Regions from separate parts of the Mesobacillus sp. S13 genome, predicted to be linked through region 3. Evidence: predicted binding sites of a transcription regulator. Region 3 holds the regulator's gene; each other region holds the start of a gene.
The links. Region 3 encodes CtsR, which represses protease genes until heat stress. Its sites were predicted from a motif close to ATGGTCAATAAAGGTCAAACA; they were not measured.
Positions count from the first base shown of each region.

Region 1: LGO15_RS07820 (ATP-dependent Clp protease ATP-binding subunit) is a predicted target of CtsR. The motif match lies at 5,556-5,576, and genes of this name have one in related genera.
Region 2: clpP (ATP-dependent Clp endopeptidase proteolytic subunit ClpP) is a predicted target of CtsR. The motif match lies at 7,931-7,951, and genes of this name have one in related genera.

Region 1 is NZ_CP084622.1:1,567,882-1,578,831, forward strand. It holds gene LGO15_RS07815 (efflux RND transporter permease subunit) at 71-3,097, opposite strand; gene LGO15_RS07820 (ATP-dependent Clp protease ATP-binding subunit) at 3,310-5,463, opposite strand; gene LGO15_RS07825 (YkvI family membrane protein) at 5,691-6,734, shown strand; gene LGO15_RS07830 (hypothetical protein) at 6,763-7,419, opposite strand; gene LGO15_RS07835 (CPBP family intramembrane glutamic endopeptidase) at 7,596-8,207, opposite strand; gene LGO15_RS07840 (DUF6254 family protein) at 8,334-8,450, shown strand; gene LGO15_RS07845 (YkvS family protein) at 8,826-9,014, opposite strand; gene LGO15_RS07850 (hypothetical protein) at 9,320-9,514, shown strand; gene LGO15_RS07855 (aspartyl-phosphate phosphatase Spo0E family protein) at 9,606-9,779, shown strand; gene LGO15_RS07860 (AAA family ATPase) at 9,917-10,861, shown strand; gene LGO15_RS07865 (DUF58 domain-containing protein) at 10,866-10,950, shown strand, end outside.
Region 2 is NZ_CP084622.1:4,141,151-4,152,100, forward strand. It holds gene gpmI (2,3-bisphosphoglycerate-independent phosphoglycerate mutase) at 1-962, opposite strand, end outside; gene tpiA (triose-phosphate isomerase) at 955-1,716, opposite strand; gene LGO15_RS21275 (phosphoglycerate kinase) at 1,874-3,058, opposite strand; gene gap (type I glyceraldehyde-3-phosphate dehydrogenase) at 3,187-4,194, opposite strand; gene LGO15_RS21285 (sugar-binding transcriptional regulator) at 4,245-5,270, opposite strand; gene LGO15_RS21290 (glutaredoxin family protein) at 5,394-5,654, opposite strand; gene rpoN (RNA polymerase factor sigma-54) at 5,905-7,248, opposite strand; tRNA gene LGO15_RS21300 (tRNA-Arg) at 7,674-7,745, opposite strand; gene clpP (ATP-dependent Clp endopeptidase proteolytic subunit ClpP) at 8,111-8,716, shown strand; gene LGO15_RS21310 (HPr family phosphocarrier protein) at 8,773-9,030, opposite strand; gene whiA (DNA-binding protein WhiA) at 9,053-10,000, opposite strand; gene LGO15_RS21320 (gluconeogenesis factor YvcK family protein) at 10,128-10,950, opposite strand, start outside.
Region 3 is NZ_CP084622.1:102,140-113,089, reverse strand. It holds gene radA (DNA repair protein RadA) at 1-69, opposite strand, end outside; gene clpC (ATP-dependent protease ATP-binding subunit ClpC) at 385-2,823, opposite strand; gene LGO15_RS00575 (protein-arginine kinase McsB) at 2,828-3,910, opposite strand; gene LGO15_RS00570 (protein-arginine kinase activator protein McsA) at 3,913-4,461, opposite strand; gene LGO15_RS00565 (CtsR family transcriptional regulator) at 4,489-4,950, opposite strand; gene LGO15_RS00560 (hypothetical protein) at 5,292-5,576, opposite strand; rRNA gene rrf (5S ribosomal RNA) at 6,396-6,511, opposite strand; rRNA gene LGO15_RS00550 (23S ribosomal RNA) at 6,614-9,548, opposite strand; rRNA gene LGO15_RS00545 (16S ribosomal RNA) at 9,755-10,950, opposite strand, start outside.

The DNA.
Region 1 (10,950 bases), 1.5 Mb from region 3:
GGATTGCTCTTCTCAGAGGATAACCCTGCACGAACTTAAAAAAGCCCGCATCCTCATGCGGGCTTTCTGCTTACATACTCCGTTCTTTTTTCACCTGTCTGAAGAAAAACACTTCATAAATAACAGGGATCAAAATCAAGGTTAATAGGGTGGAGGAGGTGAGTCCTCCAATTACGGTTACTGCCAGCCCTTTTGAAATCAAGGTGCCAGATGATGTAGTGAGCGCCAATGGAATCAATGCAGCGATTGTCGCAAAAGCTGTCATCAGGATTGGCCGCAGTCTTGTGATCCCTGCTTCCACAAGTGCCTCGCGGATAGGCATTCCTTTTTCCGTACGGTTCTGGCCGATTCGGTCGACCATAACAATCGCATTGGTTGTGACAATCCCGATTAGCATCAGCAGTCCAATCATGACACTTACTGACATTGGTTCATCGGCAATCCACAGTCCGAGCAGGGAGCCGATTGGGACGAAAATTAAGGATGAGAGAATAATGAACGGAATCCTTGCCTGGCCGAATGTAATCAGCATCGTCAAATAAACAAGCCCGATGGCAACGATCATCGCAATTCCCAGCTGAGTGAATGTTTCAACTGTCTCATCACTGCCTCCTCCGCCTTCAAGAGAAACACCCTCAGGTAGTTTAATGTCATTTTGGACACCATCAATGACAGCACTCGAAACGGCTCTAATATCATTGGAATCAATTTGTGCAGAAACGCGGGCGAATATCTTCCCATCTAATTTCTGGATCGAAGTAAAAGCTTCCGTTTCAGTGATACGGGCTATTTCAGTGATAGGAGTCGGTCCTTGTTGAGTGAAGATCATCGTATTTCTGAGATCCTCTATTGTTTCGGATTTTTCATCATAGGTAATGGAAACACGTCGTTCTTCACCACCGAGATTCATAGAACCAGCATCAACTGGTTTTGTTTTATCAGTGATCGTACCAAGCACCTGGAATCCGGAAATCCCTAATTGAGCCGATTTTTCAGGGTCGATATCTACAATCACTTGCTTTTGTTTCTCGGAAAAATTGTTGGATACATACTTCAGGTCTTCCTGCTTCATCATGTATTCTTCGACTTTTGCAGCTGCGTCCTGCAACACAGACAGATCAGTAGAATATAAGTCAATATTGACATTATTATTTGAAGGCGGACCGCCAGTAGATTGTTCCTGGATGCCAATTTTCGCATCCGGTTCTATTGCTAGAACGATTTCTTCCATTTCTTTTTCAAGCTCTGAGATGAACTCTGAAACACTTACACCTTCACCAAGACTTATAAAATAGTTAGCCTGGTTCTGGCGTTTAAGCCCAGTCTGGAAGTCCCGGCTGCCAATTCCAACGGTGACATCATTGATATCTTTTTGTTCTGCGAACATGTTCTCGACCTTCAAGGAAACTTCGTTCGTCTTTTCCAGTGAAGTGGAGGATGGCAGTTGGAATGTTGCGACCAGCAGCTTTTGCTCTTCATTCGGAATGAACGTGAAACCAAGACCTTTGACAAGGAATCCTGAACCCGCGAGCAGGGCAATGGAAAGGAAGATGACAAGAGTTTTATGGTTCAGTGACCATCTGATGGATGATGCATAGGCTCTTTGCATTGCTCCTTCTTTTTCTTCCTTAGGCACCTTTTTGAATGAGAATTTAGCAAGGATTGGCACGATTGTTACAGCTACAATCAATGATGCCAGCAATGAGAATACTATCGTCAGTGCAAACGGAAGGAAGAATTCCCCGGTAATGCCTCCGACAAGTCCCAATGGTAAGAATACAACAACCGTGGTTATGGTTGAGGATGTGATCGCCTTCAGAATTTCTTTCGTTGAGTCCTGAATCAATTCATCTGTCATGGCTTTATTTTCTTTACGGACTCTTCGGAAAATGTTCTCAATTACTACGATGCTATCATCGACCACCCGGCCAACTGCGACAGCCATGCCGCCAAGAGTCATGATGTTCAATGAGATATCAAGCTGATTCAAAAAGATTGACGAAATCAATAACGAAAGCGGAATCGATACAATGGCAATAATCGTCGCCCTGAAGTTCCTGAGGAAAATCAGTACAGCGATTGAAGCGAACAGGGCTCCGAGCAAACCTTCCTTAACAAGGGTATTGACCGATTTTTCAATTCCTTCCGCAGAATCGAACCCAATCGCGTATTCAAGCCGGTCGTCATAGCTGTTGATAACTGATAATACCTTCTCGGCAACCTCTACCGTATTTGCATCCTGTTTTTTCGTGATGGCCATCGATAAAGATTCTTTTTTGTTATAGCGGGTAATTTCTGGCTTTTCGGTTACAACCTCAATCGAGGCAATATCCCCCAGCTTAACTGGAGGGGCATTTGGAGCGAATTTTGACTGCAAAACCAGGTTTTCGAGTTCATTGATTTCTTCAATTTTTTCCTGGACCCTTACTGGCACCTGGATTTCATTTTCATTCAAGTTGCCAGCTGGAAAGCTGAATTTTTTTGCATTGATGCTTTCTTTAATCTCATTCAAGCTAAGGGCAAGCTGTGCAGCCTTTCCTTGATCAACTGTAATTTGAAGGATATCCTCAGTCATACCGCCAACCGAAACACTGTTTATTCCCTGAATCTTATTCAGTTCGGGAATGATCTCCTCGTTAACAAGCTGTTCTAGGTCCTGATTCCCTTTTGCAAACAGCGAAATGTTGAAGATCGGGAAGGTGCCAAATGAAAAGCGATTAACATTTGTCTCAACTGTTTCGGGGAGTCCTGCCTCCTTGATGAAGGAATTGACCTGCTGTTCAGCATCATCCAGTTCGGCATCGAAAGGGAACTCAAGATTGATGATTGCGATGCTTTCAAATGAAGAACTCTGGATTTTCTTTAAACCTTCAATCCCTTTCAATTTAGTCTCCAGCTTCTCTGTCACTTGCTCATTGATATCCTGAGGGGATGCTCCAGGATATATGACTTCCACAGATAGCTGAGGGAATTCTATATTCGGCAGTAAATCGACCTTCAGACGAGTGAAGGAATACAGTCCGCCGAGTATCAGCAAAAAAGAAATAATAAAAACTGCAAAAGCATTTTTCAGACTGAATCGTGTCAGAAACCCCATTAGGTTTACCTCATTTCTAAAAAAAGTTATGCTCTTATTCTATATGTCTTCTATGTATATTTCATTTTTAAACTGTAAAAATTTAAAATAGTTTTTCGCGATGATGCGGTTGCAGGAACAGGGGGTTTTTATCGTAATTGGTGCTCTTTTCGGGGTTTTTAATTTTCATAGAAAAAATAAAGGTCCGGCAGCAAGCCGAACCTTCGAGGGACTTATTTGCGTTTTATGGTGATATCATCGTTTTCGATGACTGCTTTCAATTCAGTCGCATTTGGTTCTTCAAGAATGAAGTCCGCGATGGAATCCTCAAGCTGTTCCTGAATTGAGCGGCGCAGAGGGCGTGCACCAAAAGCAGGGTGGTATCCAAGCTCAGCAAGCTTTTCCTTTACTTCAGCTTCTACTTCAAGACGGATGTTCTGCTCTGAAAGGACATCCTTCAGTTCAGTAAGCATCAAGTTAACAATCTGAAGAAGATGTTCTTTTTCAAGTGCCTTGAACTCGATGATGCTATCGAAGCGGTTCAGGAATTCAGGCTTAAAGAAGCCCCCCAGGGAATCAAGTATACTTGATTCGTTGACAGCGGTGCTCTGGTCGAATCCTACTTTGATCGTTTTGTGCCCGACTCCTGCGTTGCTTGTCATGATGATGACAGTGTCCTTGAAGCTTACGGTGCGGCCCTGGCTGTCTGTCAGGCGTCCGTCCTCAAGAATCTGCAGGAACATATGCTGTACATCTGGGTGTGCTTTCTCGATTTCATCCAGCAGAATGATGCTGTATGGGCTCCGCCTTACCTTTTCGGTCAGCTGGCCAGCCTCATCATGGCCTACATAACCTGGAGGTGAACCAATCAGCTTGGAAACGCTGTGTTTTTCCATGTATTCACTCATGTCTAGACGAACCATTGCATCTTTAGAGCCAAACAGTTCTTCTGCCAATGTTTTTGTCAATTCTGTTTTACCGACACCTGTTGGACCGACGAATAGGAAGGAGCCAATCGGACGGTTTTTAGATTTCAGACCTGCACGGCTGCGGCGAATTGCTTTGGCTACTTTCTGTACAGCTTCCTCCTGGCCAATGACCTTACCATTAAGGTTAACAACAAGGTTTTTCATCCTAGCCTGTTCGTCCTCCTGAAGTTTGCCCACGGGAATTCCAGTCTTCTTCTCAATGATTTCCTGAATATGCTGGACTGTGACCAACGGACGTGTTGTGTTGCCGTTTTCTTTCAATGCCTTTTCAAGCTTGTTTTCCTCATCACGCAGCTTTGCAGCTTTTTCGTAGTCTTCCTGCTGCAATGCCATTTCCTTTTCCTTTGCTATTTCAGCTAAGCGGCGTTCAGCATCGTTTTTATTTGTGTAATCAGAAACAAGGTTAAGCTTTGAACCAGCTTCGTCCATTAAATCAATCGCTTTGTCAGGGAGAAAGCGGTCCTGGATGTAGCGTTGTGACAGCTGTGCGCATGCCTTGATTGTTTCTTCCGGAAAGGAAACCTGATGGAAATCTTCATACTTGGACTGAATTCCCTTCAGGATTTCGATAGCCTCGTCCACTGTTGGTTCCAGGACGTGTACTGGCTGGAAACGTCTCTCGAGCGCGGCATCCTTTTCGATTTGTCGATACTCCTTCAGTGTTGTTGCACCGACCACTTGAAGCTCACCGCGGGCTAGTGCTGGCTTCAGGATATTCCCTGCATCCATAGAGCCTTCTGCAGACCCTGCTCCAACAAGCTGGTGGATTTCATCAATGAACAGGATGATATTCTTGCGAGCCTGTAATTCAGAAATCAGCTGTTTCATTCTTTCCTCGAATTGTCCTCGTATACCTGTGTTCGAGACCATTGATGCGACATCCAATAAATAAACTTCTTTGTTTTTCAGTTTATTCGGTACATCGCCTTCAACAATTTTAAGAGCAAGTCCTTCCGCTATGGCTGTTTTACCTACACCAGGTTCCCCGATCAGAACTGGGTTATTTTTATTCCTTCTATTTAAAATTTCAATTACTCGTGTGACTTCTTCGTTTCTTCCGATCACCGGGTCAATCAAGCCAGTCTTCGCGATATGGGTCAAGTTTCTGCCATATTGATCAATGAAGCCATTTCCTCCGCCGGCAGTTTTTACAGCTGCAGAAGGGGTAGGATTTGGATTTTGGTTATTCATGTTACCTGAGAACTGTTTGAACATATCATTGAAAGGTGAGCCTCCAAAATCGGAAAATCCGGACATTGGGCTGCCGAAGGAAGCACCTAATTTTTCTTTTTCTGATTGATAACAATCTTCACAGAGCATTAAATGCTTCTGATTACCGTTTAAATTGACTCTCAACTGAATATTGGCGTGTTTCTCATGGCAATTTTGGCAAAGCATTTAAATTCCTCCTTCAAAATGAATTCTTTTTATAAAATAATCAAACATAAGCTCTTGACTTTGACTATATTTGATCAATTTAACTTTATTATACTTTGACCTTTTTTGACTTTCAAGATTTTTGACTATGGTATTTTTTAGAAATTGTTGTATTAGGTCTTGAATTAAAAAAGCTCGTCATGGTTTGTCTATCCATACATATATTGAGAAGGAGGGAGGGGAACGCTTTGAAGACAAATTGGGGTGCTGCCTTTCAAATCGCTGCTGTTTATGTCGGTACCGTTGTTGGAGCAGGCTTTGCGACAGGGAGGGAAATCGTCGAATTCTTTTCCCGCTTTGGACTTTTTGGATTGATTGGTGTTTTCATGGCGGGATATATTCTTACATATATGGGTGCAAAATTGATGCGAATCGCAGCGGCGATCGGTGCCCGTTCATATGAAGAAATGAATGTACATTTATTTGGGAAGTTTTTTGGCAGAATCATCAATGTGATGATGCTGTTTATGCTGCTTGGTGTATGTGCCGTCATGTTATCAGGCGCAGGGGCTGTTTTTGAGGAGCAGCTTGGGTTGACCAAGTCACTGGGAATCTTTGTCACGATTGCACTGTCGCTTGCTGTCATGGTTGTCGGCTTAAAGGGCGTCTTTGCAGTGAATACTTTTGTCGTGCCAATGATGATCTTGTTCAGTTTGATTTTATTTTTCCTGTCAGTTAAGCTGCCTGGATTCATCGAACAGGTTGTTTTCATTCCGTATGCAGAGGATGGCTGGAAGGCTGTGATCGGCCCCTTTTCATATACAGCACTGAATCTGTCGCTGGCTCAGGCAGTACTAGTACCTGTAGCAGCCGAGATGAAAGACGATAGTACGGTGAAATGGGGAGGGATCCTGGGCGGGATTGCGCTGACCTTAATTCTGCTTTCAAGCCATTTGACTTTAATCATGCTGCCTGGATTTGAAACATTTGAGATTCCGATGGCTGTCGTCATGAAACAGCTTGCCGCTGGACTTTACTGGATTTTCGTCTTGATTGTATATGGTGAAATTTTCACTTCCGTGATTGGCAATATATTTGGACTAGAAAGACAGATCCAAAAGTATATTAAGCTGCCGAGCCTGCTCGTCGTCTCACTCCTTTTTGTCATATGTTATTTCATCAGCTTAATCGACTATGGGACGCTTCTTTCAATCCTGTATCCGGTTTTTGGTTATATCAGTTTGATATTTATTGTCTTGTTATGGATGAAACCAGTCCATGTGGACAAATAAAGAAAGAAGGGAGCAGCCCCTTCTTTTTTTATTTATCTTCTTTCATAATTGTCTTGGCCATCTCCAAGAACGCGCTGCGGTGGTCAGCACCTTCTTTTGTGAACAAAGTCAGCTTTAATGGTTGTTCGTCATCTTTAATTAAATAAGTAGTTACGATATCTGATCCGCTTTGAGTTTCCCTGGCCCATGTATTGCTGAAGAATGGGTCTTCTGGTGTTTGTGCCTCTTTTACTTCAGGACCGACAGCGGCTAGCTGTGCTTTTGAATTTTCTTCGACTATTGACCATTCTGCGTCATTGGGAAGCAATTCGATTCGCATGAATACACTGTCATCCTCAGTCCACATAAGTACATCCTTATTCGGTTCTTCTGCTGACAGTTCATATTCAGGCAAAACATACATGGAGTAGTTTTGATTATCATTGTGTTTCAGGAAAGCAGTCTGTTCTTTTTGCTCGCCATCCAATGTATAAGCAATATTTTGCTCCATAATCCGGATCAAGCCTTCTTCATTCCCTTTTTCCTGGTCTGTCTTGTTTTGGTTATCATCATTTTTTTCTGGCGCAGCAGCCGGTTGGGCGGCAGGTGCTTTTTCCGCCGGCTTCGATTCTTCCTGAGAGCCGCAGCCTGCAATGATCATTGACGATAATCCAACTACGAATAAAGGTTTTACATATTTGTTCATGTCTTAATTGCCCCCTGTGATTTCATATGTTGATTTCTACATTTTTAGACGGAAATGAATAACGAAAGTTACAATACTTTGTCGCATTAACAAAATATCATGGACAGGCAGATCGGACAATAATGAAAATGACCCATATCCAAAAGTTGGCATGGGTCATTCTGGAGAGTTGCTCATTAGTTAAGCGGCAGAAAAACAAACAATAATAAATCAAATACGATATGCGAGACGATCACAAGCGGCATGCTCCGTTTCCATGCGTATAAAAGACTCCAAGCAAGCCCAGCAATGATTGCGGCTAAAACTAAAATGAACTCACCGGAATAGAGATGGACAGAGGCATACAATATAACTGAAAGAATAATCGACATTTTCATGCTAAAGTATTTAGCAATTCGTTTTTGGATGAACCCTCTCCAGAATATTTCTTCGCCCGGCGCTATGATTAGCACAAGGACAAGATAATGCCAGAACAAGTCAGGTGAAAATTTGCTGTACAGACGAGATATTTGATTGGAGAAAGGCAGGTTGAGTACTTCAATCAGGAAACTTCCAAGCCAAAAAAGTCCAAACAAACCAAGTCCGGAAACAACCCCTATCGTCAAATAAGATAGGGTGGAAGCATTGTCCTCGATTTCTTCATTAATGATGGAATAACTAATCAAAACCAGCATCGAAGCTGTGAATATATACCAGAATACGTTTTTATCCTCGAAGGTAAAAAACATAAGGAGATGAGCGATCAAAATACCAATAATCAGTTTGCGATCCGCCATCCAATTCATCATTCTATATAATCCCCTTTCCAGAAACAAAATTTATTGTACCAAATAATTCATTGAATTTGTAAGGAAATGATTTCTTTCAGATTGGGAATAGTAAGATTGAACGAAAATTTGAATGGAGGGAAGACCATGTCAGAATCAAAACGTGAGAAAGAACGTAACTGGACTGTCCGAAAGCAAGATCAACATCCACACGGAAAAGTTAAATCCTTCAAGGAACTTGCCGGTAAGGAAAATAAAGGATAAATAAAAAAAGCAGCTCAGGCTGCTTCAGTTTCTTTTATAATGAAGTAAAAACTATTACACTTTGAACAGTGTCTAGCTCCAGCGCCTAGCCAGTTTTCATCCATGAAACTGCTTCCTCGAGTATCTTGCGAGAAGCGTTAGCTTTGAGCAGCTCGAGTCGCTTGTCCAGCTCCGGCTCCTAACTCCTCGAGACGTTTCGGTCCTGCCAATGAAGTCAAAGAGCGACTTCACTGTCAGGCCCTCCAACGCTTGTCGGAGTTGGGCAGTCGCCTCCGCATTTCGTTTTCGGTCCGCCCAATGAAGTCAAAGAACGACTTCATCGGTCGGACCTTCAGCGCTTGTCGGGGCTGAGCAAGCCGCTTACGCATTTCTAGATTAATAAGCTGTTTCTTTAACAATTTTATAGTTTTTGTGATTGATAACAGTGCGTTGATCAAGCTCTAAATCCCGGAAATTGTTCATATATGTCAAATCAACAATTACGGAGTTTTCATTGACCTTTTCTACGACACCTTGCAATCCTTCTTTGAATTCGATTACATTTCCAACTTCGGCTTTCTTCAAATAACTCGCTCCTTCGTTATATTTCGAATTACTAACATTTTGCCTTAAAATTTAGCAAGCGTAAAGGAAAATACGCACTAAATTTTAAATGTTCACGAAATTTTCAATTTATAAAAGTTAGAAAATTCAATTTATATAAACTATTATATAGAAAAGATACAATTCCATCCAGATTTAATTTAAAATGTTTTTTAATTCAATCCCTTTTAACCCATTTGAAAAACAAGGCCAGATAAATAACGCATTTGCAATTTAATGACCAGAGGATAAAATAGTTTTAGGATAAGAAATAAGAGGTGGTTCAGTTGGATAAGGATCAGGCTATTACAATGCTGGAAAGTTTGAAAAATAGAGAAGTAGAGGAAATCTTTGTGGCGAAACAAGACTTTATGGCATTTCGTGAATTCCTGGTAAAAAGAGATGATTTCAAGCATTTTAGGGGAATTGCGCAAAGGGGTGGAGACGTAATCTTCACATATGTGGAAGAGGCGCGAAGTTAATAGAGAAAATAATGCTTTCAACTCACATTTTACTATCCCTATTAGTGGAATAGTAGTAAAATATTAACACATACTGGTGAGGTGATGGTAAATGGAAACTATGTGCCAAGATAAGCTTATGGAAGAAATCGAACACAAACGGAGAGAAATGATTTCTGCGGCTAAGGAAACAGGTTTTCTAAGCGTTCAAACCATATCAGCAAGCCAGGAGCTGGACAAACTATTAAATGTAGTACAAGGAGATCAGCTTTTACTTACAAAGTAAAAAAATTGGGGGCACTTAAAAAGTGCTCCTTTTTATTTGGATAAAAATGGCTGAAAATTCACATTTTTACGTCCTAATGGTAAACTTCTCATAAGCATCTCCATAAAAAAGAACAGACACTTAAGGGGGAGAATTGAATGGAACTGGTAAGTAAATTAGAGCAGCTAAAAATAGAAATAGGTAAAAATGTAGTAGGGCGTGAGGATGAAATAGAAATGATGTTGATTGCCCTTCTGAACAATGGCCATATTCTTATGGAAAGTGTACCAGGCACAGGGAAGACATTGCTAGCTAAAACATTTGCAGCTGCGATTAGCAGTCAATTTTCCAGGATTCAGTTTACGCCAGATGTTTTGCCTAGTGATATTACAGGGATTCAGTTTTTTAATCCGAAACTTCAGGAATTTGAATTAAAACCAGGCCCGATTGTTACCAATATACTTTTGGCAGATGAAATCAACCGTGCAACACCGCGAACTCAGTCAAGCTTGCTCGAGGCGATGGAGGAACACCAGGTTACCATCGACGGCCACACGATTCCTTTGAAATCTCCTTTCCTCGTGATTGCCACCCAGAATCCTGTGGAGTCACAGCAAGGGACATTCCAGCTTCCTGTCGCGCAGATGGATCGGTTCTTTATTAAGTTATCTCTCGGTTATCCAGAAATAAATGAAGAGAGAGAAATGATCAAAAAACATAGATTTGGCACTTCAAGGAATGAAGTCAAACCGGTTATCAGTGAAGAGGATCTCAATTCTCTAAAGCAAGAAATCATGAATGTGAAGCTGACTGAGGTTGTAGAAGAGTATTTATTGCAGATCATTCGGAAAACGAGAAGCCATTCTTCTATTGAATTAGGCATCAGTCCCCGTGGTACGCTTGCTTTAGTAAAGGCTGCTCAGGGCAGGGCTATGATAAAAGGTCGAAGCTATGTAGTGCCCAATGATGTCAAAGAGATGGCACCCTTTGTGTTAGGACACAGAATCTATTTATCAGCCGAGGCATCTTTGACAATGACTCCGGAAAAAGTAGTCGAGGATTTGCTGGAGTCCATTCCGCTGCCGGTTGAGGTTGAGGTTTAAGCACATGCAGTGGAAAAAAATCGTCATTGAAGACCGTTTTCTATCCATTTTGGCTTTTCTCGGGTTCCTATTGCTGATTGCAAGCTTTT
Region 2 (10,950 bases), 770 kb from region 3:
ACTTCACCTACAGTATTATCGAGGTTTGATGGTTCGAATGCCACGTAACCGTCAACTGTTTCACTGAAGTGTGTCAAGCACACGAAGTGAAGTTTTTCAGGATGACCTTCGCCTCGGTCGAATGAACGGAAGTCTTTATTTGTAAAAGTGTTTGAAATCTGGATTGCTCGGTCAGGACGGAAGTTGTAGAAAATCACAGCATCATCGTTCTGGATCGTCGCAACCGGTGAACCATCCTTGCGTACAAGAACCGACGGGACAACGAATTCGTCAAAGATTCCATTGTTATAGTTATCTTCAATCAATTCCATAGGGTTTGAATACGTAGGTCCGTCGCCATACACCATTGAACGGTAGGATTTCTCCACACGCTCCCAGCGCTTATCGCGGTCCATTGAATAGTATCGCCCAGAAATCGTCGCAAATTCACCGACACCGATCTCATTCATTTTTTCTAATGTCTGTTCAATGTAACCTGGTGCTGTTTTTGGCCCAACATCGCGTCCGTCTAGGAATCCGTGTACGTATACCTTTTTCAGACCCTCGCTGGCAGCCAGCTTCAACAGAGCAAACATATGCTCAATATGGCTGTGAACGCCACCATCAGACAGCAAGCCCATCAGATGAAGGGCAGTGCCTTTTTCCTTTGCATGCTTGATTGCTGCAAGGAAGGTTTCATTTTTTTCAAATTCGCCTTCACGAATCGAAATATTCACGCGTGTAAGACTCTGGTAAACTACACGGCCTGCACCGATGTTCAGGTGTCCAACCTCTGAGTTGCCCATCTGACCCTCTGGAAGGCCAACCGCTTCACCGCTTGCAATCAATTGCGCATGCGGGAAACTTTTCCAATAGCGGTCAAAATTCGGCTTTTTCGCCTGTGCAACGGCGTTACCTTTTGCTTCTGGACGGCATGCAAAACCGTCCAGAATGATTAAAGCTGTTGGTGACTGTTTACTCATTCTTACCTGCCTCCAATAGCTGCAAGAAGGAATCTGTCTCAAGGCTTGCTCCGCCGACTAATGCGCCGTCGATGTCAGATTGTGACATGTATTCCTTGATGTTAGCTGGCTTTACGCTGCCGCCGTATTGGATACGGACTGCTTCAGCCACTTCTGGTGAAAATTGATCTGCAACCACTTTACGGATGTGCGCGCAAGTTTCATTCGCATCTTCTGCTGTAGAAGATTTACCTGTTCCAATCGCCCAGATTGGCTCATAAGCGATGACCGTTTGTTTCACTTGCTCATCTGTCAATCCATTAAGAGCTGCCTTGATCTGTCCGCCAACAAATTCGTTTGTTTCGCCATTTTCGCGCTGTTCAAGCGTTTCGCCACAGCAAACGATCGGAGTCAGATTGTATTTAAATGCTGATAATGTCTTCTTGTTGACAGTATCATCTGTTTCGTTGAACATTTCACGGCGTTCAGAGTGACCGATGATCACATATTTCGCGCCAATGTCCTGCAATGCTTTAGGGCTGACTTCGCCTGTAAAAGCACCGCTTTCTTCAAAGTGCATGTTTTGTGCACCGATTTCAACGTCTGAATTCTGTGTAAGCTCGACAAGCTGTCCAAGGAACAATGCCGGAGCACAGACTACTGATTCAACCTTGTCATTTGACGGAACAAGTCCACTTACTTTTTCGATGAAATCTTTGGCTTCAGGCAGCGTTTTATGCATTTTCCAGTTTCCTGCAATGATCGGTTTACGCATGCTGACACTTCCTTTCAATGTTTGCTGCGTATGCAGCGTTGTAATGCTTTTTAAACCCGCTGGATGTTGGGCTAACTTTTTTGGAGCGACACACACCAATGGTCAGGATCCGCACCCTTACATTGCCGCTGTCATAGCCCCTGATATATCTAAAATCTTACTTATCGTTCAATGCCACTACGCCTGGGAGTTGCTTGCCTTCCATGAATTCTAGGGAAGCGCCGCCTCCTGTTGAGATGTGGCTCATTTTTTCTGCTAGGCCGAATTTTTCTACTGCTGCTGCAGAGTCGCCTCCGCCGATGACTGAGTATGTATCATTTGCATCGGCTAAAGCTTGTGCGACAGCTTTCGTTCCTTCTGCGAATTTGTCGATTTCAAACACGCCCATTGGTCCGTTCCAGATGACCAATTTAGACTTTTGAATCACATCGCGGTAAGTTTCAGCTGTTTTGGGTCCGATATCGAGTGCTTCCCAGTCTGAAGGGATTTCTTCGATTGCTACGACCTTCGAATTTGCATCTGCAGAAAAATCATCGGCAACGATGGCGTCTACAGGCATGTAGAAGTTAACGCCTTTTGCCTTTGCTTTCTCCATGAAGCTCTTAGCCAAGTCAATTTTATCTTCTTCTAAAAGAGATTTTCCGATTTCGTGGCCCTGTGCTTTTACAAATGTATAAGCCAATCCGCCGCCGATAATCAGGTTATCTACTTTTTCCAATAGGTTGTCAATGACGCCAATCTTATCTTTAACCTTCGCGCCGCCAATGATGGCAGTGAACGGACGCTCTGGATTTGATAATGCTTTTCCAAGAACTTCAAGCTCTTTTTCCATCAGGAAGCCTGATACAGCCGGAATGTACTTGGCGATGCCTTCTGTTGAAGCGTGCGCACGGTGTGCAGCTCCGAATGCATCGTTCACATATACATCTGCAAGCTCTGCAAATGCCTTTGCAAGTTCAGGATCATTCTTCTCTTCGCCTGGATAGAAACGGACATTTTCAAGAAGCAGGACATCGCCCTCGTTCATGCTGTCGATTTCGGATTTTACAGAGTCCCCGTAAGCTTCATCTGTCTTCTTCACATCCTTGCCAAGAAGCTCAGACAAACGCTTCGCAACTGGAGTCAAACGCAATTCTTCAACAGCCTGCCCCTTCGGACGGCCAAGGTGGCTTGCAAGAAGGACTTTCGCGCCCTGTTCAACAAGGTACTGGATCGTTGGCAGTGCTGCACGGATCCGTGTTTCATCCGTAACCTGTCCATCCTTCATCGGCACGTTGAAATCAACGCGGCAAAAAACTCTTTTTCCTTTAACATCCACATCTTTTACTGTCTTTTTGTTCAAGGCTAGAGACCTCCTTTAAAATAGCGCCAATGCGCGATTAAGCAGAAAAAGAGGAGAGGGAATTACCCCGCTCCCCTTTTCATCCTACTACATTATAGTCAATATTGGATTAGTTATCCAATCTTAGCTTACAGACCTTTTTTCGCGATGAAGTCTACAAGGTCAACTACACGGTTAGAGTAACCAGACTCGTTGTCATACCAAGAGATAACTTTTACCATGCTGCCTTCCATAACCATTGTTGATAGTGCATCGATGGTAGAAGAGTTTGCACAGCCATTATAGTCGCTAGATACTAGTGGCTCTTCGCTGTATCCAAGGATACCTTTAAGTTCGTTTTCAGAAGCTTTCTTAAATGCAGCATTGATTTCTTCAACTGTTACATCTTTGTCAAGCTCAGCAACAAGGTCAACCAATGAAACGTTTGGAGTTGGTACACGCATTGCTCCACCGTTTAATTTGCCTTTAAGTTCAGGCAACACTAGAGAAACTGCTTTTGCAGCACCAGTTGTTGTTGGGATGATGTTTTCCGCAGCAGCACGTGCACGACGGTAGTCTTTGTGCGGAAGGTCAAGGATTTGCTGGTCATTTGTGTATGAGTGAACAGTTGTCATCATACCGCGCTTGATTCCGAAGTTGTCGTTCAGAACTTTTGCGAATGGAGCCAGGCAGTTTGTTGTACAAGATGCGTTAGAGATTACGTGGTGGTTAGCTGCATCGTACTTATCATCGTTTACACCCATAACGATTGTGATATCTTCGTCAGATGCCGGTGCTGAGATGATAACCTTCTTAGCTCCTGCTTCAAGGTGCTTCGCAGCGTCTGCACGCTTAGTGAAACGTCCAGTAGATTCAACTACTACTTCTACGCCAAGGTCGCCCCAGCCAAGTTGAGCTGGATCTCTTTCAGCAAGTACTTTCACTTTGTGGCCGTCAACTACTAGGTAGTCACCGTCAACTGTAATTTCTTCGTTCAATGTTCCGTGAACTGTATCATATTTTAAAAGGTGAGCAAGCATGTTTGCATCTGTTAAATCGTTAACTGCTACTACTTCTACATTAGGGTTTTTCAAAGCCGCGCGGAAAACTACGCGTCCAATACGTCCAAATCCATTAATACCTACTTTTACTGCCATGAGTATTTCCTCCTTTGATTCCTATAAAAGGTGTTGTTTATATTAAGGTGTTACCCTTGTAACAATGTTTTAGCGGCTCCTTCATCCGTAATCAGGATGGTAGAGGAAGGTGCCTGTTTCATATAAGCTCTGATCGCTTTTGCCTTGGACTCTCCACCGGCAACCGCGATGATATCGCCTATATTCGCGAGATCATTAAGCTGAAGGCCAATCGTCAGCACTTTGTGGACGATTTCTCCATCTTCATTAAAATAGTAACCAAAAGCCTCGCCTACTGCTTTTCCATCGAGGATCTTATGTAAATCCTCCGGACTGGTATTGCGGCGTTCCGCCATTGTAATAGCGTCTCCAATACCATGTAAAACCATGCTAGCTGATTTGACTAAATTCCAGACCTCGTAAATCAACGGTTCTTTGATGAAGGATTTGTAAACCTCTGTGCTGACCTGGTCGGGTACATAAAAGACTCGGTTGCGTGAATTCGTATTGTCCGCCATGATCGCACAAACTGTGTTTGCCTGATTCTTGACGTCCTCGCCGATTCCGCCCCTTGCCGGCACGAACAGCAAATCCTTTTTGCCAAAGTCAGGAGTCAAGCTATCCGCTACGGCCGCCATCGTCGATCCTCCTGTTACAGCAATAATATTCTTGCTGTGGAGAAGCTCTTTCATACTGTTGGCTGTCGCGCGTCCCAGCTCACTTTTCACCCAGGGAGACTGGTCGCTGTCACCCGGGACTACAATTACCCTCCGGATGCCCATGTGCTCCTGAAGCTTGCGCTCTAATGAGTCTATACCCATTATGTCCCGCATTACTCTTTCAAGACTTTCCAGTATATCTTTTCCCGCTTTGGTCAGTGTCATTCCCTGAACTGACATCGAAATCAGATTCTGGTCTTTCAAAAACTCCACCTCAGAACGCAAAATCCGTTCAGTCAAGTTTAGGCTGATCGAAAGGTTTCTCCTGCCAACTGGCTGCATCACATTTATGTATTGGAGGATGAGGTATCGTTTTTGCATAACTTGCAATAAATCGGGCAATATTCTTTTTTGAATATCAATGAGCGAAAAGTCCATGTTGATATTCTCCTTTTCCAGCGTTGGACTTAAAGTGTCCCGCTAAGACATATTATGTCCCACTCGCGGTAAAAAAAATCACCCCTGCTACAAAACTCATTCTAACAGGAGTGAAACCCTTAATCAACTTATAAACTCAATGTTTTTTCGTGAAAACGCTTCATTTATGAACTTTTTGTTAATAATTCCGTATTGCAGCTCTTCGCCGTCCAATTCGATGACTGGAATCATGATTCCGTACTTTTCGACGAGCTCATCATCGAGGTCGATATTGATTTCTTCTATTGTAATATTCCATTTTGTTTGTAAGTCTTCGAGGATCTCACGCGCTGTTTCACACAAATGGCAGCGTGGTCGGGAATATAGTTTGACTGTTTTTTGCATTTTGGGCTCCTTAAAGTGATTTGAATATCAATATTTTGCTAATAAGTTGATTTCCACTCCAGGATGCTTCGCTTTCCTCGGGGCGTGCGGTGAGCCTCCTCAGTGCTGAAGCGCCTGCGGGGTCTCACCTAGCCCGCTGATCCCGAAGGAGTCTCGCACCTTCCGTTCCATTCAACTTATTAATAATGTTTTGTGTTAAAACCATCAACTTAAAGTAAATATTTAATTTAAACACTTGAACATCAGTGTACTAATCAAATCTCTTCCGCTTGGAGGACGATGGTATGCCGAGCTGGTCGCGGTATTTGGCGACGGTTCTTCTTGAGACGACCATGCCTTCTTCGTCTTCGAGCATTTGTACTAGTTTTTGGTCGGATATAGGTTTCTTTTTATCTTCTTCTTTTATGAACCTTTCGATGGCCGCTTTTACTTTTTGGGAAGAAGCCTGGTCGTTCTCTGTGGTCGCGATCGCGCTTGTAAAAAAGGATTTCAATTCATGAGTGCCGGTCGGAGTCTGCATGTATTTTTCGCGGACAGTTCGGCTGACTGTCGACTCGTGGATTTCGAGTTCGTCGGCCACTTCTCTCATCGTCATCGGTTTCAGATGTTCTGGCCCGATCAAAAAGAATTCCTTTTGTTTTTCAATGATTTTCATCGATACCTTCAGCAGAGTTTCCTTCCTTTGCTCAAGGCTGCGATGAATCCACTGGTAGTCCCCCTGCTTTTCCTGCAGGAATTTATTGACTTCCGGATCCTTGTGTCCAGACAGCTGCTGAAAATATCCTTCATTAAAAGAAATTTTAGGAATCAGTGCATCGAACACACTAACCGAGAGTTCATTCCCTTCCCGTTTGACGACCACATCCGGGACAATGTAGGCAGGCTTCTCGCGCTGGAACGCTGCCCCAGGTTTAGGGTTCAGCTGCTGGATATCATCATGGACCTTTTGGATTTCCCTCACATCGATATTCAGCATCTTCGCCAATGCTTTCCACTTTTTCTCGGCAAAAAGCAGGAAATGGTCACGCATGATAGTTCTTGCCAGTTCATTTTCAGGTGTGCGCTTTTGCCTTGTCAATTGAAGCAGCAGGCATTCCTTGAGATCATTCGCACCGATGCCTGCCGGTTCAAGGGCCTGAAGCTTAAAGAAAGCGCAATCGACAATTTCTTCATCAACAGAAAACCTTCTGACGAGGTCTTCTCTTCGCAAATTCAAGTAACCGTTTTCATCTATGTTTTCAATCAATTCATGTAAAATCAATTTTTCTTCAGGTGTTACTTTTAACATATTTAATTGAGATAGGAGATAGTCTTCGAGGGTATCACTCGTACCCGCGCCAATCTGTTCGATCAAGTTCTTCTGGTCCCGTTCAAACGTTTTCTTTCTTGTTTTTCGCGTACGGTCCATACTGGCATCAAAATTGGAGATGTTTTTAAAGTCCACTTGCATCAGGGGATTTTCCATTGATTTAGCTTCAAGAAACGCTGCCAGCTCCTGCGCAGAGTATTGCAAAAGCGCAATCGCCTGGGTCAGTTCCTGAGTCATCGCCAATTTTAATGTCTGCTTTTGCCATAAACCAGCCTTTAAATCCATCTCAATCACCCCTGCACTCATTTTACATGATAAACAGGGTTTGGTGTATGGAAAGAATTTGGCATTGGCAATATAAGCGCTCTGTTTTCAATTACTATTTCGCTCATCCAATTGAATACTTGTCTATTAACTTATCAAACTCACAGGAAATGCCCTGAAATGAGCAAGGTATTACCTGTGAAAAAGTAACTGCGAATATTTTTCTCTAATAGAGCCGCAATAATTGCACCTTCAGCGGCTAGAATTGCGCTATCTAACACGATAATTGCACCAAAGCAGTCCAGAATTGCACCTTCATCCTCAATAATTGCACCGTATCCCTAATTTTAGGGGAAAAGAAAATAAAAAAGGCTTTCGAGGAGACCAGACAAAACTTGGACAGTTTTATCTGATCACTCTCAAAAGCCACTTAAATACTTATTCTACGCCCTCGGCAGGAATCGAACCCACATCTCAAGAACCGGAATCTTACGTGCTATCCGTTGCACCACGAGGGCATGTTAATAGTTGGCGTTACGCTTACCTATTATAGGATATGTTCAGTCCCTTTGCAAGCAGGTTTTTTTGGAAGCTCAGGACTGCTATTTGTTTAAAAATAACAATCTTGGGTAAGATGGATACGGTACAGCAAATTGGAATATACATTATTGTCGAACAGTTTATGCAGGCTTTACAAGCGATTCGTTTGACCTTTATTGACCATGCGTGTATCATTAAACTACATAGGTGTTCTGGCAAGCGAACCAGTTTATGCCAGCCTGCAATCTGCCTTTTTAGGGCAGTACCCTGCTTTTATTATAAAGACTGTTATGCCTTTAGTAAATGCAGTGAAATGATCTTACGTTAAAGGAGGAAAACAAACATGAACTTGATTCCTACAGTTATTGAACAAACGAATCGGGGCGAAAGGGCATATGATATTTATTCCCGCCTTTTGAAGGATCGCATCATTATGCTTGGAAGCGGAATTGATGACAATGTTGCCAATTCCATCGTAGCCCAGCTGCTTTTCCTGGAAGCTGAGAATCCGGAAAAGGACATTTCTATCTACATCAATAGCCCGGGCGGCAGCATTACTGCCGGCATGGCAATCTACGATACAATGCAGTTCATCAAGCCGGATGTACAGACAATCTGTATCGGTATGGCTGCTTCAATGGGTGCATTCCTTCTTGCTGCTGGTACGAAAGGCAAGCGTTACGCCCTGCCAAATGCAGAAGTCATGATCCACCAGCCACTTGGCGGTGCTCAGGGACAGGCGACAGAAATTGAAATCGCTGCGAAGCGCATCCTTTTCCTTCGCGAAAAGCTGAATACGATTCTTTCCGAGCGCACTGGCCAGCCGCTTGAAGTCATCGCGAAAGATACGGACCGCGACAACTTCATGACTGCTGAGCGCGCGAAGGAATATGGTCTGGTTGACCAGATTATCACTCGCAACGTACTAGAGGAAAAGAAAGACAAGTAAGCTCAATCAAAAACTCGCTTCCTTTAAATAGGAAGCGAGTTTTTTAGGGTTTATTTTTAGTTTTCCTTTTGGATGTATTCAGCAAGCTTCTCCACTGCCTCTTCTTCATCATTGCCTTCAGCGATCAGATTCACGGATGCGCCAGCGCTTACAGCTAAGCTCATCAATCCCATGATGCTTTTCGCGTTCACTTTTTTACCGTCTTTCTCGAGAAAAATATCGGATGAGAACCTGTTTGCTTCCTGCACGAACAATGCCGCAGGACGCGCCTGTAAACCCGTTTTCAACTTCACTTCCACCTGTTTTTCAACCATTGCTTTTTCCTCCTCTAGCCCTCTATTTATTTGTAATTTGCCCGGCACGCAGTTTATCGGCTATTTCATCGATCTTTCGCAGCCGGTGATTGATTCCTGATTTGCTGATTGATCCACCGCTGACCATTTCACCCAACTCTTTAAGGGTTACATCCTGGTAGTCAACACGGAGCTGAGCGATTTCCCTCAGTTTATCCGGCAAAATTTGCAGGCCGACGGTATCCCGTATGTAGCGGATATTTTCCACCTGTCTTAATGCAGCACCAATCGTTTTATTCAAGTTAGCTGTTTCACAATTCACGAGACGATTAACTGAGTTTCTCATATCGCGGACAATCCGGATATCCTCAAATCGCAGCAGTGCATTATGGGCGCCAACGATGTTCAGAAACTCTGTGATTTTTTCTGCTTCCTTCAAATAGGTGATGAACCCTTTTTTGCGCTCAAGCGTTTTGCTGTTCAGGCCGAATGTATTCATCAGTTCACATAATGAGTCATTATGCTCCTGGTACATGGAGGCAATCTCCAAATGATAGGAAGATGTCTCCGGATTGTTCACAGAGCCTCCTGCGAGAAATGCGCCTCTTAAATAAGAACGCTTACAACATTTCTTTTTCACGAGTTCCGGCGAAATTTCGTGGATTATTTCAAAGCCTTCTCCTAAAATCTTTAAATCCTCCAGAATTTCCCTGGCTGATTCCTTAAGGCGGACAATATAAACATTATTCTTTTTCAGCCGCATTTTTTTACGCACCAGCAGCTCGACCTGAACCTGATAACTTTTTTTGATCAAGGTATAGATGCGTCTGGCAATCGCGGCATTTTCCGTCTGTATGTCTACGATGAGTTTGCGATTTGAGAAGGAAAGGGAACCATTCATCCGGATTAAAGCGGACAGTTCCGCGTCAGCGCAGCAGCCCTTCACGTCGATATTCGTGAGTTCCTTTTTTGTTTCCGAAGCGAACGACACCTTCTCACCCCCCTGGTTATATAGCGCCGGCTTAAGCACAGCAGCTGATTTTGTCTTTTTCTCTTAGGCGCCTGAAGAATACCAGTGCACCTACCCCAAAAGAGAGACAAACGCTTGCATCCTATATTTACGCGTTATATCTCTTTTTGGTTTCATCTATTATCATAGAATATAAAATTTCTGAAACTTTTTTTGTATCATGCCTGATGACATTGCCGTCGAGTTCTGCGATTTCATCCTGGACGACTTCAATTCCAAGTGCCGTCAGCCGGTCAAGGTCAAAATGGACAGGCTGTGCTAACTCCTCTTTATAGCGCAGCTCGACATCCGGCGGGATGGTCTCGCTGTTCACAAGAATCGTATCAATAAAAGCACAGTCCATATGGTCATAGATCGCCTTGATATGATCACTGGCGGCAAAATCATGCGTCTCACCTGCCTGTGTCATCAGATTGCAGATATACACCTTGCGCGCTGTCGCTTTGCACACTTCCTTGCCAAGCCTCTTTACGAGCAAGTTCGGCAGAATACTCGTATACAAACTGCCAGGACCGATCACAATCAAGTCAGCTTCCCTGATGGCCTGGAGCGTTTCAGGCAAAGGCTTTACGCCTTCCGGATTCAGGAAGACCCTTTTGATCCTTTTTCCAGAGTAAGGAATCTTGGACTCGCCCCTGACAATGCTGTCATCCTCCATCACTGCATTCAGCATGACACTCCTGTTTGCTGCCGGCAGTACTTTTCCGCGGACATTCAAAACCTTGCTCATTTCCTGAATCGCATGCACAAAGTTTCCGGTGATTGATGTCATCGCAGCAAGGATCAGGTTTCCGAGCGAGTGGCCAGACAATTCATTGGCTGTATTGAACCGATGCTGGAACATCTCTTCAATCAGCGGCTCCACATCTGATAGTGCTGCCAGGACATTCCGGATATCACCGGGCGGAGGA
Region 3 (10,950 bases):
TTTTCCCATCCATTTCGGAGATTCATAGCCACATTCCTGGCACATGAATTTTGTTTTTCTTTTTGCCATTTTCTTAGCCTCTCAATAAAAAAAGTTATTATCTTTATAATAAAGCCAAACAAGTAATAAAAGAAATGATAGCGACTGATGTGGGTATGTAATTTTTTGCAGCACATTGTTTACTTAAAATTATGTTCATATCCAGATGATGCGATTCCAACTATTTTAGAATGAAGATTTGGGCTTTACGAATACGAAATTGCATCCGGCATTTTTATGCAATGTGGCAAATTTTTGAGGGGGATATTGATAATATTCTCTTTTAGTAAAAAAGGGGTACACGTATTTGTACGTATACCCCTTTTGTTTACTTGTTAAGCCATTTTAAGCTTTTGCCGTTTTTTCTGGAGCCTTGACAACGAATTCGCCATTTTCAACATCTATTACGACATTTTGTCCAGTGAGGACGGTTCCCTTGAGCAATTCTTCAGACAGCTGGTCTTCGATATGCTTTTGGATCGCCCTGCGTAACGGACGTGCGCCGTATTCCGGATCATAACCTTCCTCCGAAATCTTCTCTTTAGCCGCATCTGTCAGCTCTAGCGTGATTTCCTGCTCCTTCAAGCGCTTCACAAGCTGGTCGGACATCAATGTAACGATTTCTTTCAGATGTGGCTTTTCAAGCGCATGGAAGACAATAATCTCATCGATACGGTTCAGGAACTCAGGACGGAATGCTTTTTTCAGCTCCTCCATCACTTTGCCCTTCATATCTTTGTAATCCTGTTCTCCATCCTGGATATTGAAGCCGACATATTTATTCCGCTTCAACGCCTCTGCTCCTACATTGGACGTCAGGATCATGATGGTATTGCGGAAATCGACTGTCCGGCCTTTAGAGTCAGTCAAACGGCCATCCTCAAGCACCTGCAGCAGAATATTGAACACGTCTGGATGCGCTTTTTCAATCTCATCCAGCAGAATAACGGAATATGGCTTTCTGCGTACCTTTTCAGTCAATTGGCCGCCTTCATCGTATCCAACATAGCCCGGAGGTGAACCAACAAGACGTGAAGTTGAATGCTTTTCCATGTACTCTGACATATCGACGCGGATCATCGCATCTTCATCGCCAAACATGGACTCCGCAAGCGCTCTCGCTAATTCCGTTTTACCTACACCTGTTGGTCCAAGGAAGATGAAAGAACCAATTGGACGTTTCGGATCCTTCAGGCCTGCACGAGCACGTCTTACTGCCTTGGATACAGCTTTTACAGCTTCGTCCTGGCCGATGACACGTGAGTGTAGGATTTCTTCCAGGTTCAGAAGTTTATCTGTTTCTGTTTGCGCTAGCTTGGATACAGGGATATTCGTCCAGCTTGATACCACATGCGCGATATCTTCCACTGTCACTTCACTGTTCTCCTTGCCCTGCTTTTCTTTCCACGACTTCTTCGTATTTTCCAGCTGTTCACGGAGACGCTGTTCTGTATCCCTTAATGAAGCAGCCTTTTCAAACTCCTGGCTTTGTACAGAAGCGTCCTTCTCCTTGCGAACTTCCTCCAGCTTCACCTCAAGCTCCTTAAGGTTTGGCGGAGTTGTATAGGAACGCAGGCGAACCTTCGAACCAGCTTCATCAATTAAGTCAATTGCTTTATCCGGCAGGAACCGGTCAGAAATGTAACGATCTGATAATTTTACTGCTGCTTCAATTGCTTCATCCGTAATGGATACCCTGTGGTGAGCCTCATAGCGGTCACGAAGCCCTTTTAAAATTTGTACGGACTCCTCAGCCGTTGGCTCATCTACAGTGATTGGCTGGAAGCGTCGTTCAAGTGCAGCATCTTTTTCGATGTATTTACGGTATTCATCCAATGTTGTCGCACCGATACACTGCAGTTCACCGCGAGCCAATGAAGGCTTCAGGATATTGGACGCGTCGATCGCACCCTCCGCGCCACCAGCACCGATCAGTGTATGAAGCTCATCGATGAAAAGAATGATATTTCCGGCCTGACGAATTTCGTCCATGACCTTTTTCAAGCGGTCCTCAAATTCTCCGCGATATTTAGTTCCTGCAACCACCGTTCCCATATCAAGCGTCATGACACGCTTATCACGCAGGATTTCCGGCACCTCATTATTGACGATTTGCTGTGCCAATCCTTCCGCAATCGCTGTTTTACCAACCCCTGGCTCCCCAATCAATACCGGGTTGTTCTTCGTCCGGCGGCTTAGCACTTCAATGACACGCTGGATTTCCTTGCTTCGGCCGATGACCGGGTCAAGGCTGCCTTCCCTGGCGATTGCCGTTAAGTCTCTTGCCAGGCTATCAAGTGTCGGCGTATTGGCATTAGCCGTTCCGCCTCCCTGATGTCCGGAAGTTTCATTGCTGCCTAGAAGCTGAAGAACTTGCTGGCGTGCTTTGTTGAGGCTGACACCAAGATTGTTCAATACTCTTGCAGCCACGCCCTCTCCCTCACGAATCAATCCAAGGAGGATATGTTCTGTGCCAACATAGGAATGGCCCAACTTCCTTGCCTCATCCATAGAAAGCTCGATGACCTTCTTTGCTCTAGGTGTATAGTGAATCGTCTGGGAAGTTTCCTGTCCGCGGCCAATCAGATTCTCAACTTCCTTCTGGATTTTCTCCGCTCCTAGACCAAGTCCGTAAAGTGCCTTTGCCGCAATGCCCTCACCTTCACGCACCAGGCCAAGTAAGATGTGTTCTGTGCCGATATTGTTATGTCCAAGGCGGATTGCCTCTTCCTGTGCGAGTGCCAATACTTTTTGTGCTCTCTCGGTAAATCGTCCAAACATCATAAGATCATCCTCCTGACTCATCTTTTGTTTCCATTTTCAAACGTTCTCTTATTAAAGCAGCCCTGCGGATATCCCGCTCATTTGGTCTTAACGGCCCTCCTGCATATTGCTGTAAAAACCCAGGCTGAGTTAATATCATCAATTCATTCAAAATCGATTTTGATATATCTTTTATGAAACCCATATCTATACCAAGCCTTAAATCAGACAGGCAACGGGCGGCTTCCTTCGTTTCGATGATTCTGCTGTTAGAAAGTGTTCCATATGATCGAAACACTCTGTCTTCTAATTGTATGTTCGAAGTCTTCGCTAATGCTTCCCGCGCTGACCTTTCCTGAGATATAATCTGGCTTACAACACTTTTTAAATCGTCAACGATGTCCTCTTCCGATTTCCCGAGCGTTATTTGGTTCGATATTTGAAAAATATTGCCGAGCGCTTCACTGCCCTCTCCGTAAATACCTCTTACCACCAAACCAAGCTGGTTAATCGCCGGAACAATCCGGTTCATTTGCTGAGTTAAAACAAGGCCAGGCAGGTGCATCATTACCGATGCCCTAAGGCCGGTGCCCACATTCGTAGGACAGCTGGACAAGTATCCAAATTCCTCATCGAATGCATAATTGACATACTCCTCGAGCCAATCATCGATCTCATTAGCAGCCTGTAAAGCTTCACTTAACTGGAATCCTGGGAATAAACATTGAATCCTGATATGGTCTTCCTCATTGATCATGATGCTGACTTCTTCATTATCTGATAATAGGACGGCACCATGAACGGAGTTTTCTGCAAGATTTGGACTGATTAAATGCTTCTCGACCAACACCCTCTTCTGCAAAGGCGGAATATCATCCATCTTGATCGTTTCCAACTGACCAAATGCAGCTGCTGATGAATTGCTGGCACGTTCCATGATCGTACCAATCACCGCCTCTGCCTCTCCATCAGTGAATAGCGTTGGAAAATTATATTCATCAAGGTTCCTTGCAAAGCGAATGCGGGAGCTAAGGACGATATCCGAATCAGGTCCATCATCACTCATCCAGGAGCTGACAGCCTGATTGATGAACTTCTCCAATGACAAGGCTACTCCCCTCCCTCTTGGCCTTTTGATAATTTCCTTTCAAGTTCCCTGATTTGGTCCCTTGTCTCAGCAGCTTTCTCAAACTCCTCCGCTGTAATGAGGTTTTTCAAGGTTTGCTTAAGCTGATCAACTGTCTTTCTTAAATGAAGGTCGCCACCGATTCTTTTAGGGATTTTTCCATTATGGACGGAATTCCCGCTATGGAGTCTCCTGACAATCGGGATCAGCTGTTCGCGAAAAGCATCATAACAAGTCGCACAGCCAAACCTGCCTACCTTTACAAACTGCGGAAACGTCATTGAGCATTGCGGGCACTGTGCAACCTGCTCCGCTTCAAAAGCTTCCTTTTTCTTCTCCGTAAATGCAGGTTCCATATTCAGCAAACCAGCAAGCAAGCTATTGATTGAAAAAGCAGGGCCGTTGTTCATCATAAACAAATCGCCTTTTTCCTGTGCGCATATCTCACACAAGTGCAATTCTGATTTTTCTCCATTTGAATAATTCGTGAAGTGCAGCGTTGCCGGCCTTTGATTACACTCTTGGCAGATCATGCCCTCACCTCTTTATCTGCTTTGATATTATTTATACTTCAATGCCATAAGCATTGCCTTCAGCATCCTCGCACGCAGCTCATCACGCTGCGGAAGCTCTATATACAGGACGGACCTGTCAAGCACACTCAGCATGATCTTTGCCTCACGGTCAGTGACTACATCCTCCTCAACAAGACGGAAGATCACATGCTCAGCGCTGCTTTGCGAAATTCGTGTTTGAATCAAAGACAGTAAATCATCAATCAAATGTGCATGATCATATGCCTGGACCTTGATAATCCGGATGTAGCCGCCGCCACCCCGTTTGCTCTCAACAAGATAACCCCGTTCAATCGTGAACCTTGTATTGATGACATAATTGATCTGGGACGGCACGCACTGAAATTTATCGGCGATTTCACTTCGCTTGATCTCAACGATGTCCTTATCGCTCATTTCTAAAACCTGCTTGAGGTAATGTTCTATGATGTCCGATATATTCCTCACTAAACCTCCCCCAATCTGACTTTGACTATATTTGACATTAATTATACAAAAAATTTTTTCTCGACGCAATGAATGCATCCTGAACTCACTTCTCCAAAAATTATGTATGCCAAAAGATGTTATTAAGGGGATTGTTGGTTATTATACCCATTTTGAGGCAAGTGGAAACTTATATAAGGGTACATCTACGAAAAATTTGTAATCAGGAACAGGTTAGAAATGCAGCTGGCAGAGTACAGATTGAAACTGTTTTTGGAAGGGCTAAATGTATAATGGGTAAATTGATATGAAAATGGTTGATATATCTTATTGTCTGGGAATCTCACCTGTGCCTGTATCCACTAACTTGCTAACTTACCAAAGAAGATAATGAAAGCTAAAAATGCTGATAGCCCCAGAGTCAGGAAGATTGTTGAAAAACTTCTTGCCGCGCTCTTCCAATCTTTCATACCGGAAAGTCCGATGAGCCCAATAAGTAAAGTCAGTAGAGAAGCAACTAAAAGCAGGACGTGTGGATGTAATCCAAAGATGGTGTAAACATTTGGGCCTGTAGAGGAAATTACGAAAAATAGTAATACCCAGATTGTCGATAAAACGAATGACCAATAATTCAATTGTTTTGTCATTGATTCCTCCTATAGGTTTGTTAGATATTTGACCGAGGATGTTTTATTATTGGGTGACGGTTGCTTATGAATTTATAAATTCAACAAAAGATTCATTTATCCTTCCAGGACTATAAAGAAGCGGGATTAATTGTATTTTCACTATGTATAAATAACGCTCGGGTATTTGCCAACTTTAAGCCCATTTTGCCTTTTTGGACAGGAAGTGGATCTAATTTCGGATAGCTTTTTATGTTCGTGCTCCAAACTTATTCCGGAGTAGTATTAGGTTCGGATAAGTTTTTATTGTTTTCCTCTGGACTTGTCTGAAGGTGTTTCTGCTTCGGCTAACTTTTTGTTGTTTATCCCTAAACCTGTCTGAAGTTAGCTCTTCTTTTGACAGCTTTTTGTGTTTTACCTTCTAACCTGTCTTAAGTTAGCTCTTCTTTTGACAGCTTTTCGTGTTTTTCCTTCTAACCTGTCTAAAATTAGCTCTTCTTTTGACAACTTTTCGTGTTTTTCCTTCTAACCTGTCTTAAGTTAGCTCTTCTTTTGACAGCTTTTCCTGTTTTTCCTCCAAACCTGTCTGAAGTTGACTCTTCTTCTGACACCTTTTTGTGTTTTACCTCCAAACCTGTCTGAAGTTGGTTCTTCTTTTGACAGCTTTTCCTATTTTACCTTCAAACCTGGCTTAAGATGACTCTACTTCAGACAGATTTGTCTGCTTTGCCTCCAAACCTGTCTGAAGCCATTGGCATACAATCAGTTGGTGCTATATTCAGCACCTTTTATAAATCAGAACACAAAAAAAGAACAGCCATTACAGCTGTTCTTTCGCGTGCCCGGCGGCGTCCTACTCTCACAGGGGGAAACCCCCAACTACCATCGGCGCTGAGAAGCTTAACTTCCGTGTTCGGTATGGGAACGGGTGTGACCTTCTCGCCATCGCCACCAGACTATTTGGTTTGAGGTTTTAGTTATTTTGCTACCGCAAAAAACTTTATTCCCTCAAAACTAGATAATGTGTAAGAAGAATTTCAAGAAGAACGAATGATCAATTGGTTAAGTCCTCGAACGATTAGTATCAGTCAGCTCCACACGTCACCGCGCTTCCACCTCTGACCTATCAACCTGATCATCTTTCAGGGTTCTTACTAGCTTGCGCTATGGGAAATCTCATCTTGAGGGGGGCTTCATGCTTAGATGCTTTCAGCACTTATCCCGTCCGCACATAGCTACCCAGCGATGCCTTTGGCAAGACAACTGGTACACCAGCGGTGCGTCCATCCCGGTCCTCTCGTACTAAGGACAGCTCCTCTCAAATTTCCTGCGCCCACGACGGATAGGGACCGAACTGTCTCACGACGTTCTGAACCCAGCTCGCGTACCGCTTTAATGGGCGAACAGCCCAACCCTTGGGACCGACTACAGCCCCAGGATGCGATGAGCCGACATCGAGGTGCCAAACCTCCCCGTCGATGTGGACTCTTGGGGGAGATAAGCCTGTTATCCCCGGGGTAGCTTTTATCCGTTGAGCGATGGCCCTTCCATGCGGAACCACCGGATCACTAAGCCCGACTTTCGTCCCTGCTCGACTTGTAGGTCTCGCAGTCAAGCTCCCTTGTGCCTTTACACTCTGCGAATGATTTCCAACCATTCTGAGGGAACCTTTGGGCGCCTCCGTTACTCTTTAGGAGGCGACCGCCCCAGTCAAACTGCCCACCTGACACTGTCTCCCGCCCCGATCAGGGGCGTGGGTTAGAATTTCAATACAGCCAGGGTAGTATCCCACCGACGCCTCCACCGAAGCTGGCGCTCCGGTTTCTCAGGCTCCTACCTATCCTGTACAAGCTGTACCAAAATTCAATATCAGGCTACAGTAAAGCTCCACGGGGTCTTTCCGTCCTGTCGCGGGTAACCTGCATCTTCACAGGTACTATAATTTCACCGAGTCTCTCGTTGAGACAGTGCCCAGATCGTTACGCCTTTCGTGCGGGTCGGAACTTACCCGACAAGGAATTTCGCTACCTTAGGACCGTTATAGTTACGGCCGCCGTTTACTGGGGCTTCGATTCAGAGCTTCGCGTGAGCTAACCCCTCCTCTTAACCTTCCAGCACCGGGCAGGCGTCAGCCCCTATACTTCGCCTTGCGGCTTCGCAGAGACCTGTGTTTTTGCTAAACAGTCGCCTGGGCCTATTCACTGCGGCTCATCCGGGCTATTCACCCAAATGAGCACCCCTTCTCCCGAAGTTACGGGGTCATTTTGCCGAGTTCCTTAACGAGAGTTCTCTCGCTCACCTTAGGATTCTCTCCTCGCCTACCTGTGTCGGTTTGCGGTACGGGCACCTTTTATCTCGCTAGAGGCTTTTCTTGGCAGTGTGGAATCAGGAACTTCGGTACTATATTTCCCTCGCTGTCACAGCTCAGCCTTCACGCAAGCGGGATTTGCCTCACTTGCAGCCTAACTGCTTAGACGCGCATATCCAACAGCGCGCTTACCCTATCCTCCTGCGTCCCCCCGTCGCTCAAACGATAAAGAGGTGGTACAGGAATATCAACCTGTTGTCCATCGCCTACGCCTTTCGGCCTCGGCTTAGGTCCCGACTAACCCTGAGAGGACGAGCCTTCCTCAGGAAACCTTAGGCATTCGGTGGATGGGATTCTCACCCATCTTTCGCTACTCATACCGGCATTCTCACTTCTAAGCGCTCCACCAGTCCTTACGGTCTGACTTCAACGCCCTTAGAACGCTCTCCTACCACTGACATCTAAGATGTCAATCCACAGCTTCGGTGATACGTTTAGCCCCGGTACATTTTCGGCGCAGAGTCACTCGACCAGTGAGCTATTACGCACTCTTTAAATGGTGGCTGCTTCTAAGCCAACATCCTGGTTGTCTAAGCAACTCCACATCCTTTTCCACTTAACGTATACTTTGGGACCTTAGCTGGTGGTCTGGGCTGTTTCCCTTTTGACTACGGATCTTATCACTCGCAGTCTGACTCCCACGGATAAGTCTTTGGCATTCGGAGTTTGTCTGAATTCGGTAACCCGATGAGGGCCCCTAGTCCAAACAGTGCTCTACCTCCAAGACTCTTACAACGTGAGGCTAGCCCTAAAGCTATTTCGGAGAGAACCAGCTATCTCCAAGTTCGATTGGAATTTCTCCGCTACCCACACCTCATCCCCGCACTTTTCAACGTGCGTGGGTTCGGGCCTCCAGTTGGTGTTACCCAACCTTCACCCTGGACATGGGTAGATCACCTGGTTTCGGGTCTACGACCACATACTCATTCGCCCTATTCAGACTCGCTTTCGCTGCGGCTCCGTCTTCTCAACTTAACCTTGCATGTAATCGTAACTCGCCGGTTCATTCTACAAAAGGCACGCCATCACCCATGAACGGGCTCTGACTACTTGTAGGCACACGGTTTCAGGATCTCTTTCACTCCCCTTCCGGGGTGCTTTTCACCTTTCCCTCACGGTACTGGTTCACTATCGGTCACTAGGGAGTATTTAGCCTTGGGAGATGGTCCTCCCAGCTTCCGACGGGATTTCTCGTGTCCCGCCGTACTCAGGATCCACTCAGGAGGGAACGAAGTTTCAACTACAGGGTTTTTACCTTCTCTGACGGGCCTTTCCAGACCACTTCATCTACCCCGTTCCTTTGTAACTCCATGTAGAGTGTCCTACAACCCCAAGAGGCAAGCCTCTTGGTTTGGGCTATGTCCCGTTTCGCTCGCCGCTACTCAGGGAATCGCGTTTGCTTTCTCTTCCTCCGGGTACTTAGATGTTTCAGTTCCCCGGGTCTGCCTTCAATACCCTATGTATTCAGGTAAAGATACTGTTCCATTACGAACAGTGGGTTTCCCCATTCGGAAATCTCCGGATCAAAGCTTACTTACAGCTCCCCGAAGCATATCGGTGTTAGTCCCGTCCTTCATCGGCTCCTAGTGCCAAGGCATCCACCGTGCGCCCTTTCTAACTTAACCTAAAAGGTCATTTCTCTAATTGAATAGAGAGAAAACTAAAATGGCGATCACTCGGTTTTTCTTGGTTCTTCTTACTTACGATTATCTAGTTTTCAAGGAACAAAAAAGCTTTGAGAGAATTGCTCCCTCAAAACTAAACAAACAAGCAGTCAACAGTACGAACCAGAAGGTTCGCATTCCGATTGCCATTACGGCAATATCCTTAGAAAGGAGGTGATCCAGCCGCACCTTCCGATACGGCTACCTTGTTACGACTTCACCCCAATCATCTGTCCCACCTTAGGCGGCTGGCTCCAAAAGGTTACCCCACCGACTTCGGGTGTTACAAACTCTCGTGGTGTGACGGGCGGTGTGTACAAGGCCCGGGAACGTATTCACCGCGGCATGCTGATCCGCGATTACTAGCGATTCCGGCTTCATGCAGGCGAGTTGCAGCCTGCAATCCGAACTGAGAATGGATTTATGGGATTGGCTCGACCTCGCGGTTTTGCAGCCCTTTGTTCCATCCATTGTAGCACGTGTGTAGCCCAGGTCATAAGGGGCATGATGATTTGACGTCATCCCCACCTTCCTCCGGTTTGTCACCGGCAGTCACCTTAGAGTGCCCAACTGAATGCTGGCAACTAAGATCAAGGGTTGCGCTCGTTGCGGGACTTAACCCAACATCTCACGACACGAGCTGACGACAACCATGCACCACCTGTCACTCTGTCCCCCGAAGGGGAACGCCCTATCTCTAGGGTTGTCAGAGGATGTCAAGACCTGGTAAGGTTCTTCGCGTTGCTTCGAATTAAACCACATGCTCCACCGCTTGTGCGGGCCCCCGTCAATTCCTTTGAGTTTCAGCCTTGCGGCCGTACTCCCCAGGCGGAGTGCTTAATGCGTTTGCTGCAGCACTAAAGGGCGGAAACCCTCTAACACTTAGCACTCATCGTTTACGGCGTGGACTACCAGGGTATCTAATCCTGTTCGCTCCCCACGCTTTCGCGCCTCAGCGTCAGTTACAGACCAGAGAGCCGCCTTCGCCACTGGTGTTCCTCCACATCTCTACGCATTTCACCGCTACACGTGGAATTCCGCTCTCCTCTTCTGCACTCAAGTTCCCCAGTTTCCAATGACCCTCCCCGGTTGAGCCGGGGGCTTTCACATCAGACTTAAGGAACCGCCTGCGCGCGCTTTACGCCCAATAATTCCGGACAACGCTTGCCACCTACGTATTACCGCGGCTGCTGGCACGTAGTTAGCCGTGGCTTTCTGGTCAGGTACCGTCAAGGTACCGGCAGTTACTCCGGTACTTGTTCTTCCCTGACAACAGAGCTTTACGACCCGAAGGCCTTCATCGCTCACGCGGCGTTGCTCCGTCAGACTTTCGTCCATTGCGGAAGATTCCCTACTGCTGCCT